Regions from separate parts of the Bacillus sp. JZ34 genome, predicted to be linked through region 2. Evidence: riboswitches for the same ligand, from Rfam matches in the RefSeq annotation. Region 2 holds a riboswitch; the other holds the start of a gene.
The links. Region 2 has a riboswitch for S-adenosylmethionine ahead of M1D90_RS13210 (YezD family protein). Riboswitches for the same ligand answer to the same signal wherever they lie in the genome.
Positions count from the first base shown of each region.

Region 1: it holds a riboswitch for S-adenosylmethionine, as region 2 does, so the genes downstream of both, mtnW (2,3-diketo-5-methylthiopentyl-1-phosphate enolase) here and M1D90_RS13210 (YezD family protein) in region 2, are expected to answer to the same signal.

Region 1 covers NZ_CP096403.1:2,829,735-2,837,415, reverse strand. Annotated here, with positions in the region: gene M1D90_RS14325 (carbon-nitrogen family hydrolase) at 1-638, opposite strand, end outside; gene M1D90_RS14320 (pyridoxal phosphate-dependent aminotransferase) at 734-1,924, shown strand; SAM riboswitch class I at 1,974-2,073, shown strand; gene mtnW (2,3-diketo-5-methylthiopentyl-1-phosphate enolase) at 2,157-3,374, shown strand; gene mtnX (2-hydroxy-3-keto-5-methylthiopentenyl-1-phosphate phosphatase) at 3,371-4,069, shown strand; gene M1D90_RS14305 (methylthioribulose 1-phosphate dehydratase) at 4,030-4,656, shown strand; gene M1D90_RS14300 (1,2-dihydroxy-3-keto-5-methylthiopentene dioxygenase) at 4,672-5,208, shown strand; gene fosB (metallothiol transferase FosB) at 5,236-5,700, opposite strand; gene M1D90_RS14290 (YkvA family protein) at 5,687-6,004, opposite strand; gene M1D90_RS14285 (aspartyl-phosphate phosphatase Spo0E family protein) at 6,223-6,465, shown strand; gene M1D90_RS14280 (PAS domain-containing sensor histidine kinase) at 6,524-7,681, opposite strand, start outside.
Region 2 covers NZ_CP096403.1:2,621,628-2,629,308, reverse strand. Annotated here, with positions in the region: gene carB (carbamoyl-phosphate synthase (glutamine-hydrolyzing) large subunit) at 1-1,025, shown strand, start outside; gene M1D90_RS13230 (dihydroorotate dehydrogenase electron transfer subunit) at 1,022-1,792, shown strand; gene M1D90_RS13225 (dihydroorotate dehydrogenase) at 1,792-2,727, shown strand; gene pyrF (orotidine-5'-phosphate decarboxylase) at 2,696-3,415, shown strand; gene pyrE (orotate phosphoribosyltransferase) at 3,412-4,041, shown strand; SAM riboswitch class I at 4,205-4,311, shown strand; gene M1D90_RS13210 (YezD family protein) at 4,414-4,530, shown strand; gene M1D90_RS13205 (phosphoadenylyl-sulfate reductase) at 4,616-5,317, shown strand; gene M1D90_RS13200 (inorganic phosphate transporter) at 5,329-6,393, shown strand; gene sat (sulfate adenylyltransferase) at 6,419-7,555, shown strand; gene cysC (adenylyl-sulfate kinase) at 7,569-7,681, shown strand, end outside.

The DNA of each region.
Region 1 (7,681 bases), 210 kb from region 2:
ATGCTGTGACCCGCAAATTCGTTTGCCGGGTCACTTCCCGCTCGGTTGCAGGCTGCGACAAAGCACTGATTTTCAATCGCTCTGGCTTTTAAAAGGCTTTGCCAGTGATCGAGGCGGGCGAGCGGCCATTCCGCCGATACAAAGATGATGCCCGCACCTTCCTTCGTATGTTTTCTGATCCATTCCGGGAAACGGATGTCGTAGCAGATAAACCCCGCAGCCGGGATCCCTTCAAGCTCGAAGCTCCCGTCGCCTGAGCCCGCTGACAAATAGAGGTGTTCGTCCATCAGCTGGAAAAGGTGAGCTTTGCTGTATTCTTTGATCAAATGTCCGTTTTTGTCTGCGATGTACATGATATTGTACACACCGCTTTTTTTCTTAACGGCGACAGAGCCGCATATGATATGGACACGGTTTGCTTTTGCCGTTTCCTGCAGCCATCTCTTCGTTTGCCTGCCTTCTTCATCTGCGATGGAGCCGAGATTTTTTAAATCATAACCCGTCGTCCACAGCTCGGGAAGGAGAAGAACATCCGCTTTTCGGCTTTCCTGTTCGATCAGCTGCTCCGCTTTTTTAAAATTTTCAGAAGGATTGCCGTATGCGATATCGAATTGCAGACATGAAATTGTCAGCTTCAATCTGGATCACCTCATTTTTTTCTTTACATTTTACATTTAACAATATATGATGATGGACTATCATTTCAAGAATTTTTCAAAAGCGGGTGAATCATATGAAATTTGAGCTTTCAGATGTGCTGAAACAGCTGCCTGAGCAGTTTTTCGCTTCCTTGGTGAAAAAGGTGAATGAAAAAATCGCCGCCGGCCATGATGTGATCAATCTCGGCCAGGGGAATCCCGATCAGCCGACACCTGATCACATCGTTGATACAATGGCGCAAGCCGTTCGCAACCCTGAAAACCATCAGTATTCCTCCTTTCGCGGCAGCCGTTCACTCAAGGAGGCGGCAGCCGCGTTCTATCGAAGGGAATACGGTGTAGAGCTCGATCCCGAACGCGAAGTCGCTGTATTGTTCGGCGGAAAAGCCGGTCTTGTCGAGCTTCCGCAATGTTTGTTAAATCCGGGGGATGCCGTGCTCGTTCCCGATCCCGGCTATCCCGACTACTGGTCGGGCGTTGAGCTGGCAAGAGCGAACATGGCAACGATGCCGCTTACAGCGGGCAATCAGTTTCTGCCTGACTACAGCCGGATTCCGAAGGAAGTGAAAGAAAATGCGAAGCTCATGTATTTAAATTATCCAAACAATCCAACCGGTGCCCAAGCCACGCCTGTTTTTTTCGAAGAGACTGTCCGGTTTGCCAAGTCGAACGGAATTTGCGTCGTCCACGATTTTGCCTACGGTGCGATCGGCTACGACGGCAAGAGGCCTGTCAGCTTTCTCGAAACGGAGGGGGCAAAAGACACAGGAATCGAAATTTACACGCTTTCCAAAACGTATAATATGGCTGGATGGCGGGTCGGGTTTGCAGTTGGCAACGCATCTGTGATCGAAGCGCTGAACCTTTATCAGGACCATATGTATGTCAGCCTTTTTAAAGCGGTCCAAGACGCCGCGGCAGCCGCGCTTCTATCAGACCAAGCGTGTGTCAAGGAGCAAAATGAGCGCTACGAAAAAAGGCGGGATGTATGGATTCGTGCGGTCCGCGAAATCGGTTGGCACGCGGATGCTCCGCAAGGTTCTTTTTTCGCCTGGATGCCTGTCCCTGACGGGTATACATCTGAGGCTTTTTCCGATCTGCTTCTCGAAAAAGCGAATGTCGTCACAGCGCCCGGCATCGGCTTCGGCAAATACGGAGAAGGCTATGTGAGAGTCGGCCTCTTGACAAGCGAAGAGCGGCTCCGGGAAGCGGCTTCGCGCATTGCCAAGCTGAATATATTCAAAAAGACCGGCCACAGTCATTGACAACCGGGAAAAACGATGGGATAATTCAAAATAATTTATAAAATCAATATTCTTATCAAGAGCAGGCAGAGGGACAAGCCCGATGAAGCCCGGCAACCGACTTTTTAAGCACGGTGCTAATTCTTGCAGCTGACGCTGAGAGATAAGGATTCGAACCTGAAATGCGAAACCTCTTTTAGCTAAAGCAGCAAAAGAGGTTTTTTATATGCATGAAGCAGGAAGGAGCTACAGAATGAGTGAACTTTTGGCAACATATGTTTTGACAGATCAAGGATGTGACGCAGAAAAGCGGGCCGAGCAAATCGCGATCGGACTGACGGTCGGGTCGTGGACAGATCTGCCGCTCTTAAAGCAGGAACAGCTGAAAAAGCATAAAGGACGCGTCGTCAAGGTCGAAGAAACAGAAAGCGCGCTGGGGGAAAAACAGGCAACGGTCACCATCGCTTATCCGGAAGCCAATTTTACAAGCGACATTCCCGCTGTGCTGACGACCGTTTTTGGAAAGCTGTCTCTCGACGGAAAAATTAAATTGGCGGATTTGGAGTTTTCGCAGTCTTTTAAACAATCATTGCCGGGTCCGAAATTCGGCGTATACGGGATCCGGAAAAAAATCGGCGAATTTGAAAGGCCTCTGTTGATGAGCATTTTTAAAGGCGTCATCGGCCGCGATATGGAAGACTTGAAGGAACAGCTTAGGCAGCAGGCGCTCGGCGGAGTGGATTTGATCAAGGACGATGAAATCTTATTCGAAACAGGCAGTGCCCCCTTTGAAAAACGAATCACGGAAGGAAAGAAAGTGCTTGAGGCAGCTTTTGAAGAAACAGGGCGCAAAACGCTGTATGCCGTCAACCTGACGGGCAGGACAATGGAGCTGAAATCGAAGGCGAGAAAAGCAGCCGAGCTCGGAGCCGATGTGTTGCTGCTGAATGTGTTTGCCTACGGGCTCGATGTTTTGCAAAGCCTTGCGGAAGACGACGACATCCCGCTGCCGATCATGGCGCACCCGGCAGTAAGCGGCGCACTCACTTCGTCGCCGCATTACGGTTTTTCCCATTCGCTCTTGCTCGGCAAGCTCAACCGGTATGCGGGTGCTGATTTCAGCCTGTTCCCTTCACCGTACGGAAGCGTTGCTCTGCCGAAGCGGGATGCGCTTGCCATATATGATGAATGCACGAAGGAAGACGTTTTTAAACCGACATTCGCCGTCCCGTCGGCCGGTATTCACCCCGGCATGGTGCCGCTCTTGATGAAAGACTTCGGCATTGACCATATCATCAACGCAGGCGGGGGGATTCACGGTCATCCAAACGGAGCGGCAGGCGGAGGAAGAGCGTTTCGGGCGATCATTGATGCCGTCCTGGAAGCGGAGCCAGTCGAAGAAAAAGCAAAGCGTTCTCCCGATTTGAAGCTCGCCCTTGAAAAATGGGGAAGGGTTGAGGTTTCCGTATGAGGCAGCCGCTTATCATTTGCGATTTTGACGGAACCATTACAACAAACGACAACATCATCAGCATTATGAAACAATTTGCTCCAGAAGAGTGGCTCGCTTTAAAAGACGGGGTTCTGTCCAGGGACATATCGATTAAGGACGGGGTCGGCAGAATGTTTCAATTGCTGCCGACAAGCCTGAAAGAAGACATTATGGGATATGTACTGAAACAAGCCGAGATCCGCCCCGGGTTTACAGAGTTTGTCTCTTTCCTGGATGAGCAGGGTCTTCCGTTTTACGTCGTGAGCGGAGGGATGGACTTTTTCGTCTATCCACTGCTTGAAGGCATTGTCGAAAAGGAACGCATTTACTGCAATGAGGCCGGCTTTTCAGGGCGCAATATCGAGATCCGCTGGCCGTATCCGTGTGACGGCAGCTGCGGAAATGAATGCGGCTGCTGCAAGCCTTCTATCATCCGCCGGCTGAAAGGCTGGGACGATTTTGTTGTCATGATTGGGGACTCTGTTACAGATGTTGAAGCTGCCAAATGTTCCGACTTGTGCATCGCGCGCGATTATTTGCTGCGGGAATGTGAGGGACTCGGCCTGAAGCATGCGGGATTCGGCGATTTCCGTGATGTAAAGCGAATACTTGAAGAGACCGCGGAGGTGAAAGAATGGACCCTGAGCAAAAATGGCACGAACTTGCCGAGGTAAAAAAAGAGCTTGCGGAAAGGGATTGGTTCCCTGCGACAAGCGGCAATCTGTCAATCAAAGTATCAGAAGACCCGCTGCGATTTCTCATCACAGCAAGCGGAAAAGATAAGCGAAAAGCATCCGCGGAGGATTTTCTGCTGGCGGACGAAGAGGGGAGACCGGCGGAGACCGGACATACGCTGAAACCGTCGGCGGAGACGCTGCTGCACACCCGTGTCTATCAAAATACAAACGCGGGCTGCTGTCTTCACGTCCATACGATTGACAACAATGTTATCTCAGAGCTTTACGCAAAAGAAAAGCAAGCGACATTCAGAGGCCAGGAAATCATAAAGGCGCTCGGTCTTTGGGAGGAAAATGCGGAGGTTGCGATCCCGATTATCGAAAACAGCGCTCATATTCCGGATTTGACGGCGGATTTTGCCGGACACCTTTCAGGCGATTCAGGGGCAGTGCTGATTCGCAGCCACGGCATTACCGTCTGGGGAAAAACGGCATTTGAGACAAAGCGGATGCTTGAAGCGTATGAATTCCTGTTCAGCTGGCATTTAAAACTGAAAGCTTTGCAGGCTTACCACGTTAATTAAAAAGGGGGAGAAAGCATGGCAACAATTCGAATCCATGATGAACAAAACACGACCATTGAAAAGCAGGAAGAAGTAGAACAATTTCTAAAGGAGCAGGAGGTCATTTATGAAAAATGGGATATCACAAAGCTGCCGGCCGGCTTAAAAGAAAAATACGATTTGACCGATGAAGAGAAACAGGAGATTTTAGACGTCTTTGCCGCTGAAATCAAAGACATTTCAGAACGCCGCGGCTATAAAGCGAGCGATGTCATCTCGCTTTCCGACCAAAATCCGAAACTCGATGAGCTCTTGAAAAATTTCAAACAGGAACATCATCATACAGACGATGAAGTCAGATTTATCGTCAGCGGCCACGGCATCTTTGCGATAGAAGGAAAAGACGGCACATTTTTTGATGTCCTCTTAAATCCGGGAGATTTGATCTCCGTTCCTGAAAACACCCGCCATTATTTCACGCTTCAGGAAGACCGAAAAGTCGTGGCTGTCAGAATCTTTGTGACGACAGAGGGCTGGGTGCCGATTTATGAGAAAGAGAGTGTGAGCCGATAATGAAAAAGCGTCCGTGTGGACGCTTTTTTATTTGTTTCTGTCATAAAGGGCCTTGATGTGGCCTTCATGAAAGGAGAGATGCTGTTTTTCATTTTGATAGTATTGAAGACGGTCAAATACAGAGCCGGTGTGAAGCTCGAACTTATGGCCGTCCGGATCTGAGAAATAAATTGAATCTTTGTCGCCTTCATGCCGTTTTCTGCCCTTTAGCACGTTTACACTTAAATCGCGTAATTTCTTTTCCCAGAACGGCAAATCTTCCTGTTGAATCGAAAAGGCGATATGGGTGTAAGAGTCGTGGATTTCCTGTCTCTTAATGTCTTTCTCTTCGTTTAATGCGAGCCAGATGCCGTTCAGGTCAAAATAAGCGGTTTTCTCGGCCTTTACGAGCCACTTGGCATCAAACACCTTTTCATAGAATGAAATAGAGACGGACAGGTCAGAGACTGAAAACAAGAGATGATTGATACCGAGAATATTATTGTTTGCCATTGCCGTTTATTCCTCCCGTTAGATGTATTTCAAATCCGTCCAGCTCTTTGGTGATTTGCCTGAATAGAAAAGCGAGCACAGCCGCGTCATCAAGCCAGCCGACACCTGCGAGAACATCGGGAATCAAATCGATCGGAGACAGCACATAAATCAATGCCAGCGCGGCCAGTAAAATCGTTTTTTTCGGGAATAAGGGGAAGTCTCCCTTTCTCCAGGCTCTAAATGCCTTGAAAAACAATAAGAGGCCTGAATACGCTTCTTTCACGGCAAAGATGGTTCGGAGCCTTGACACTGGTTTTTTCATCATTTAGACCTCCTTCTATCCTCATGAACTCTTTTAAAGGTGTTTGCCGTATTTCATCGATGGGTATTACACTTTTAATTCCACAATTCTATTATACTCGATTTCAAAATAATTTTTTGAGAAATAGGTTTACAAAATAAGTATAATCTGTAATAATGCTCAAGTACGCAAAATCTGGATGGTTCTAAGAAACGATATGTCGGTAAGGGGTGAAGCGTATGCAAAATTATGTTGAAAAAGAAGCATTGCTCGTTTCCATCAGCAAGAAGCGGCAAATGATGGTTGAAGCCGCTGAAATCTATGGATTTACAGGGGATGAAACGATCAGGCGGAGCCAGGAGCTGGATCAATTAATTTATGAATATCAAAAACTGTCTATGAATGAAAATGCGTCGGACCATCTGCTGCAGGATTTTTTAGGCCGCATCGACTGTCTGACCGTTGAAAAATATACGGCATAGTGACTGAACGAAAAAGAGCTGCCGTGAAAGGCAGGCTCTTTGCAGGAACGGGGAAGCCTCAGTCAACCTGTTCCTTTGAAGTCGGCAGCGTAATCGTTACAGTCGTTCCTTTATGCTGTTCGCTTTCGATCTGAATGGTTCCCCCGTACATGGAAATGATGCGCTTGCACACGACAAGGCCGAGTCCGGTTCCCTTTTCCTTTGACGTGACAAAAGGCTGGAAAATACTCTCCATCATTTCTTTTGGAATGCCTTCTCCAATATCCTTCACAATAATTTGCGCCTTCTCTTGATGATGTTCGATTTGAATGAGCAGCTTTCCGCCGTTTTTCATCGATTCAAGAGCATTTTTGGCGACGTTCAAGACAACCTGCTTAATATGATCTTTTTTACAATACACATAAGCCGGGTCTTCTCCACAGTCTTGAAATTCCACTTCCACATTATATAAATTTGCCTCAGAATGAATAATCGGCATGATTTCGTCAATCATTTCATTCATGGCGTTAAGCTGCCACTGCTCTGCCGTCGGCTTTCCGAGCACGAGAAACTCGCTGACAATCTGGTTGATCCTCCGGATTTCCTGGTCGATGATTGAGAAATACATTTGATCTTCTTTTGATTGATATTTTTTTTGCAGGAGCTGGATAAAGCCGCTGATACCTGTCAGCGGGTTTCTGATTTCATGAGCGGTGCTCGCTGCCAGGGTGCCGATTAATTCGAGCTTCTGGGCTTCATTTTGGGCGCGCTCCTGCTTGGTCCGCCGCTTCAGCAGCACATACTGGAGCATGAGGAACATAATATTCAGCAGAATGAAAATACTTAAAAATGACAGCAGAAGACTGTGAACGATTTCATCAAGCTGGACCGGTTCCGGATAAACTTCAAGCTTCCAGTCGATCTGATCCAAAAAAGCATCGACGGTGCCGCCGTCCGGCTTCTCAGGAGGAGAATGGCCTGCTGTAAAGACAATCTGATTCTTCTGGTTGAGAATTTTGATATAAAGCTCAGGGCTCAGGACGTTCATGATATTTTTCAGATAATCGACGCGGATCGAAGCCAGCAGAAAATTTGTCGTTCTGCCTTCGCTGTCATAGACAGGAGTAAAAATATTCAGCTCCAGCCTGTCCGACACTGTATGTATATCGTCTGTGATCACGGATTTCTTTGATTTTTCCGCTTTTTGCAGAATGTTCTTGTATGAAACCTTCTTTTT
Region 2 (7,681 bases):
TGAAGAATGCAGTGAAAATCAATCCGCAGCACCCTGTCTTGATCGATAAATATTTGACCGGAAAGGAAATTGAAGTGGATGCGATTTCTGACGGTGAAACGGTCGTCATTCCGGGGATTATGGAGCACATTGAACGGGCCGGCGTCCACTCGGGGGATTCGATTGCCGTTTACCCGCCGCAATCCCTTTCAGAGGACATCAAGAAAAAGATTGAAGCATACACGATTAAGCTTGCAAAAGGCTTAAACATCGTCGGCCTGCTCAACATTCAGTTTGTCCTTTCAAAAGATGAGGTTTACGTCCTTGAAGTCAACCCGAGATCGAGCCGCACGGTGCCGTTTCTCAGCAAAATCACCGGCATTCCGATGGCCAATCTCGCAACAAAAGTGATTCTCGGCGGGAAGCTTGCCGATATGAGCTATACTGAAGGCCTTCAAAAAGAGCAGGAAGGCGTATATGTGAAAGTGCCGGTCTTCTCGTTTGCAAAGCTGAGGAGAGTGGATATCACGCTCGGACCGGAAATGAAATCGACCGGGGAAGTCATGGGCAAAGACAGCACTTTGGAAAAAGCGCTGTACAAAGGACTGATCGCTTCAGGCATCCAAATTCCGAATTACGGCTCTGTTCTCCTGACAGTTGCTGATAAAGATAAAGAGGAAGGTCTATTGATCGCCAAGCGGTTCCATGCGATCGGCTATAAAATATTGGCTACGGAAGGAACGGCCGGCTATTTAAGAGACGCATCCGTACCTGTTAAAACCGTCGGGAAAATCGGCGAAGAAGGCACAAATCTCCTTGATGTCATTCGAAACGGGGAAGCGCAGTTCGTCGTCAATACGCTGACAAAAGGGAAGCAGCCGGCAAGGGACGGCTTCAGAATCAGACGCGAATCCGTTGAAAACGGCGTTGCCTGCCTGACATCCCTTGATACGGCGGAAGCGATTTTGCGGGTGCTTGAAAGCATGAGCTTCCGCGCCGATCATATGCCGGCGATTAGAATTGAGCAAAAGGCGGCCGTCAGATGAGAAAAGGGTATATGACAGTCCGTTCAAACAAGTGTATCGCGGATCATATTTATCAAATGGTACTGGAAGGGGAGATTGCCGAAGTTTGCGGCGCTCCCGGCCAGTTTCTTCACATCAAGGTCTCAGATTCCCTCACGCCGCTTTTGAGGCGGCCGATCAGCATCGCCGACATCAACAGAGCCGCCCGGCAGGTGACCATCATCTTTCGCAAGGATGGGGAAGGCACGAGTCTCCTGTCTTTAAAACAGGAAGGAGATCAGATCGATGTCCTTGGTCCGCTCGGCAACGGTTTTCCGGCTGAATCGCTTGAACCGGGGAAAACGGCTCTTCTTGTCGGAGGGGGGATCGGTGTTCCGCCGCTTTACGAGCTGAGCAAACAGCTGACAAATAGAGGGGTGCACGCGATCCATGTGTTAGGATTTGCTTCTGCAAAAGACGTCTTTTACGAACAGGAATTCAGCCGTTTCGGGCGTGTGTATGTGGCAACCGCAGACGGCACCCGAGGTTCAAAGGGATTTGTTACAGATGTCATTGAAAACGAGGGGCTTCAGTTTGACTGCATAATGGCCTGCGGACCGACGCCGATGCTGAAAGCTTTAAAACAGCGCTATCCGGATAAAGAGGTTTATCTGTCAATGGAAGAGCGCATGGGATGCGGGATCGGCGCTTGCTTTGCCTGTGTCTGCCATACGGAAGAAAGCGAAACATCTTATGTGAAGGTATGCCTTGACGGTCCTGTTTTCAAAGCCCAGGAGGTGCTGTTATGATGCTAGAAGTCAATTTGCCGGGCCTTCAATTGAAAAATCCGATCATGCCGGCTTCAGGCTGCTTCGGATTCGGGAGAGAATTTGCGAACTTTTACGATCTTTCACGTCTCGGTGCGATCATGATTAAAGCGACGACGAGCGAACCGCGCTTCGGGAATCCGACGCCGCGCGTCGCCGAGACGCAAGCCGGCATGCTTAATGCCATCGGTCTGCAAAATCCGGGTTTAGAGGCTGTCATGGAACACGAATTGCCGTGGCTCGAACAGTTCGATACACCGATTATCGCCAATGTCGCCGGCTCGCAGATCGACGATTATGTTGAAGTGGCTGAAGAAATCAGCAAAGCGCCGAATGTTCATGCGCTCGAGCTGAATATTTCCTGTCCTAACGTGAAAACGGGAGGGATCGCCTTTGGTACGCAGCCGGAAATGGCCAGTGAGCTGACGAAAGCGGTGAAAGAGGTTGCGAGCGTTCCCGTCTATGTGAAGCTGTCGCCGAATGTCGCGAATATTACCGACATCGCTCTTGCCATAGAAGAAGCGGGAGCGGACGGTTTGACGATGATCAACACCCTGATCGGGATGCGGCTCGACTTAAAAACGGGAAAGCCGATCTTGGCGAACAAAACCGGCGGATTATCAGGCCCTGCTGTTAAACCGGTGGCCATCAGAATGGTGCATGAAGTCAGCCAAAAAGTCAGCATTCCGATCATCGGCATGGGCGGTGTCCAGTCAGCGGAAGATGTGCTTGAGTTTTTGCTGGCGGGTGCGAGCGCAGTCGCCGTCGGCACCGCAAACTTTGTTAATCCGTTTGTTTGTCCCGAAATCATTGCCGATTTGCCGCGCGTTTTAGAAAAATACGGATACCGTTCGTTGAACGAGTGTATCGGAAGGAGCTGGAAGGATGAAACATACGCCGCCCATCATCGCGCTTGATTTTGCATCAGCACAGGAAACATATGCGTTTTTGGACCGGTTTCATGGAGAAGAGCTTTTCGTGAAGGTGGGCATGGAGCTTTTTTATCAGGAAGGGCCGGCCATCCTTGAAAAGTTACAGGAGCGCGGCTGCCGCATTTTCCTTGATCTAAAATGCCACGACATTCCAACGACCGTATACAAGGCGATGAAAAGGCTGGCGGGGTTAGGCGTCAGCCTTGTCAATGTGCACGCAGCAGGTGGAAAGCAAATGATGGAGTCGGCGCTTGAAGGCCTTGAAGCGGGGACTCCGGCAGGCCGAAAACGCCCTTCATTAATTGCTGTGACCCAGCTGACAAGCACCTCTTCAGAAATGCTTCAGCAAGAGCTGCTGATTGAAACGCCGCTTCTCGATACAGTTGTTCACTACAGCAAGTTGGCTAAAGAAAGCGGACTTGACGGTGTCGTCTGCTCCGTCCATGAAGCCGAACACATTTACCGGGCCGCGTCTTTAGATTTTCTGACCGTGACACCCGGAATTCGCATGGCGGATGACAAAAACAACGACCAGGTCCGGGTGGCGACGCCTGGCTACGCAAGGGAAAAAGGCGTGTCGGCGATCGTTGTCGGCCGTTCGATTACACAGGCGGAAGATCCTGTGTCAGCCTACAGAAGAATAGGACATGAGTGGGAGGGAACCAAGGCATGAAAACAGACATTGCAAACCATTTATTAAGAATCAAAGCGGTTTTCCTGCGCCCGAACGAGCCGTTTACATGGGCGAGCGGCATCTTGTCGCCCATCTACTGCGACAATCGTTTGACGCTTTCATATCCGGAAGTAAGGGATGATATAGCTTCAGGGCTTGCCGGACTGATTCAAGACAAGTTTCCCGGAGCCGAAATGATCGCCGGTACGGCAACTGCGGGAATCCCCCATGCCGCGCTTGCCGCCGACAGGCTGAGCCTGCCGATGTGCTACGTCAGAAGCAAACCGAAGGCGCACGGCAAAGGAAACCAAATTGAAGGCGCTGTTGTAAAAGGACAAAAAGTCGTTGTAATTGAAGATTTAATTTCAACGGGAGGAAGCGTCCTTGAAGCGGCAGCCGCTCTCACAGAGGCGGGATGTGAAGTGCTCGGTGTCGCCGCCATTTTCACTTACGGGCTTCCTAAAGCCGCCGCCGCCTTCAGCGAAGCGGGCGTTGAATACCGCACGCTGACTGATTACGATACATTGACAGAGGCTGCGCTTGCCGGCGGATATATCAGCGAACAGGATGCCGCCAAACTGAAAGAATGGAAGGCGGATCCTGAAAGCAAGTCTTGGATGGATTAATGAAAAAAGCCGTATTCTCCTAATGGGAGAACGGCTTTTTTTGCGTCTTTTTGCAGATTTAAAAATAGTAAAATCGGATTATTTTTATTTTTTATTAATCCTATAAAAAAAGTCGGGTTGACTTTTGTTCGAATTGTGCTAAAATTTTAAAATAACAAAAGCAAACTTATCAAGAGCGGTGGAGGGACTGGTCCGATGAAACCCGGCAACCTGCGTGTGAAGCGTAAGGTGCTACTTCCAGCAAAATGCCCTCATTTTGAGAGATAAGGAATAGCGGAGTTCCTCGTCTTTCTTTCAAATTTGGAAGAAAGATTTTAATTTTTAGGGGCAGAGGAGGAGCTAGAAGTGAAGACAGATGAACAGCTTGAAAAGGTGATCATCAAAATGAAAGACATGCTGAAAGACATGAATTACGGATCGATCACATTCGTTGTTCAGGACGGCAAAGTCATTCAAATCGAAAAAAATGAAAAAATAAGATTGAAATAGCTGACTAGACAAACTAGAGGCGGTTTTCACAGTTTTTTTCTGCTGGAAGCCGTTTTTTTGTTGGCGAAAAAAGGGGGAACCGAAAATTTTTACTTACAGCACATGGGAAGAACCAAATATCTCTTTTCAGGAAGATGACTCTTATAAAGGAGCGCTGTCCGTCTTGAAATGGGCGTACGGACATTACGGAAATCAGCTTGTATATGCGTGCAGCTTCGGAATTGAGGGAATCGTCCTGATCGATTTGATTTATAAGGTGAAAAAAGATGCGGTCATCGTTTTCCTTGATACGGGATTTCATTTTAAAGAAACGTATGAAACGATCGACGCTGTCAAAGAACGATATCCAGGCCTTCAGATTATCATGAAAACACCGGAGCTTACCGTCGAAGAGCAGGCGAAAGAATATGGGGACGAACTATGGAAGACCGCTCCGAATTCCTGCTGTGAAATGAGGAAGGTCATTCCTCTCCGCGAGACGCTTTCAGGCTACCCGGCGTGGCTGTCGGGCCTGCGCCGCGAGCAATCGCCCGGGCGGAGCAAAACGAATTTTTTGAACAAAGATGAAAAATTCAAGTCTATCAAAGTTTGTCCGCTCATTCATTGGACGTGGAAGGATATTTGGAGATATGTGACAAAGCACGATCTCCCGTATAATCCGCTTCATGATCAAGGCTACCCGAGCATCGGCTGCGCTCCGTGCACCTCTCCGGCCTTTACAATGGATGATCTTCGATCAGGCCGCTGGAACGGATCGGCTAAAACAGAATGCGGATTACACGAGTAAGGAGATGAGTCATGGAACTTGCCGCCATTTTATTTAGCATGTTTTTTGCGATGAATATCGGAGCGAGCGGTGCAGCTGCTTCAATGGGAATCGCCTATGGATCTGAAGCCGTCAAAAAGAAGTTTCACGCACTAATAATCTGTGCAGCAGGCGTTCTCTCGGGCGCCGTCATCGGCGGAGGAAACGTCGTGAAAACGATCAGCTCAGGCATCATTCCCGAACGGGTGATTTCGCTTGAAATCGTCTGCATTATTATCGGCTCGGCGGCACTGTCGCTCTTTATCGCAAATGTACTCGGCATCCCGCTTTCGACAAGTGAAGTGACGGTCGGATCTGTTGTCGGAGTAGGTGTTGCTTACCAAGTTTTATATGTGAAATCTTTGCTTGTCATCGTCTCATTTTGGGTCGTTGTACCAATCGTCGCTTTTACCTTTACATTTGCGATGGCAAACATCATGAAAAAAACGATCAAACGTCCAGCCTCGGGAAAGAAAGCAAAGGTTTTGGCGGTCATTCTGTTGATCACCGGGTTTTTTGAAGCCTTCTCAGCAGGCATGAACAATGTCGCAAATGCTGTCGGACCTCTGGTGGCGGCGCATGTTTTGACAGTCGGGGAAGGAACGCTCTACGGCGGACTGTTTGTCGCGCTGGGCGCCCTTTTACTGGGCAGGCGCGTTCTTGAAACAAACGGCAAAAAAATAACGAAATTTTCAAAAGGAGAGGGGATCATCCTTTCCGGAACAGGAGCCGGGCTTGTCATCATCAGTTCGATTTTCGGTTTGCCGGTTCCGCTTGCGCAAGTCACATCATCTTCTATTATAGGGATGGGAATGGCAAAAAACGGCGGCAATGTCTTTCATAAACAAGTGGTCAAAACGATGCTGAAAGTATGGGTCGTCTCGCCGTTCCTTTCATTAAGCTTGTCTTATATGCTGGTCAGCCTTTTATTAAAAGGAGACTATTATGCTCTCATCGTCGTCACAAGCGTCCTTCTGGCATCTGTCGGGACGATCAGCCTGATGAGAGCAGTCAAAAAAGAGCACAGCTCCGTCCATGAACAAGGCGGAGGAATTTAAACACAAAGTAGGGGGAAACAAGTTTATGAGTTTAGCACCACACGGCGGTGTATTGGTTAACCGCGTCAATGAAGCATACGATTTTCAACATATCGCACAGGAAATTGAACTGGATTTAATGGCTTTTTCAGATTTGGAGCTGATCGGAATCGGAGCGTACAGCCCGATCCAAGGCTTTATGACAGAGAAAGACTATCTGTCCGTTGTCGAAAATATGAGACTGTCAAGCGGCGAAGTATGGACGCTTCCGATCGCTCTGCCTGTTGACGAGCAAAAAGCTTCAAGCTTAAAAGCGGGGGACACCGTCCGCCTCACCTATAATGGGGAAACATACGGCGTCATCGAGATCGAAGACATCTATACGCCGGACAAGAAAACGGAAGCCGTCAATATCTATAAAACCGACGAACTCGAGCATCCGGGCGTCAAAAAATTGTTTGACCGCGGCAGCGTTTATGTGGGCGGGCCGATCACTCTCATTAAACGGAGCGTAAAGCAATTCCCGGCCCACACATTCGAACCTCTGGAAACAAGAAAAAAATTCGCAGAACTCGGCTGGAAAACGATCGTCGGATTCCAGACGAGAAATCCGGTTCACAGAGCGCACGAATACATTCAAAAAACGGCGCTCGAGACAGTAGACGGTCTTTTCCTCAATCCGCTCGTCGGGGAAACAAAATCAGACGATATTCCGGCTGATGTCCGCATGGAAAGCTATCAGGTGCTGCTTGACGGCTACTATCCAAAAGACCGCGTCTTTCTCGGCGTTTTTCCGGCGGCGATGCGCTATGCGGGGCCGAAGGAAGCAATCTTCCATGCGCTTGTCAGAAAGAACTACGGATGTACGCATTTTATCGTCGGAAGAGACCATGCCGGAGTCGGCGATTACTACGGCACATATGAAGCGCAGGAACTGTTCGATCAGTTCGCGCCGGAAGAGATCGGCATTACGCCGCTGAAATTCGAACACAGCTTCTACTGCAATGTCTGCGGTTCAATGGCTACGGCGAAAACGTGCCCTCACAGCAAAGAACATCATGTCATTTTGTCCGGCACAAAGGTGAGGGGCATGCTGAGAAACGGCGAGTTCCCGCCGAGCACATTCAGCCGTCCAGAAGTCATTCAAACATTAATCAAAGGCTTAACGGCCGGGGTTTCTTAAGGGGGAGCATCTCTTGGTAAATAAAGATATTGTCTGGCATGAAGCGTCCATTACAAAACGGGAATATCATGAGAAAAATAAACATAAAAGCTCGATCGTTTGGCTGACGGGCTTGAGCGGTTCAGG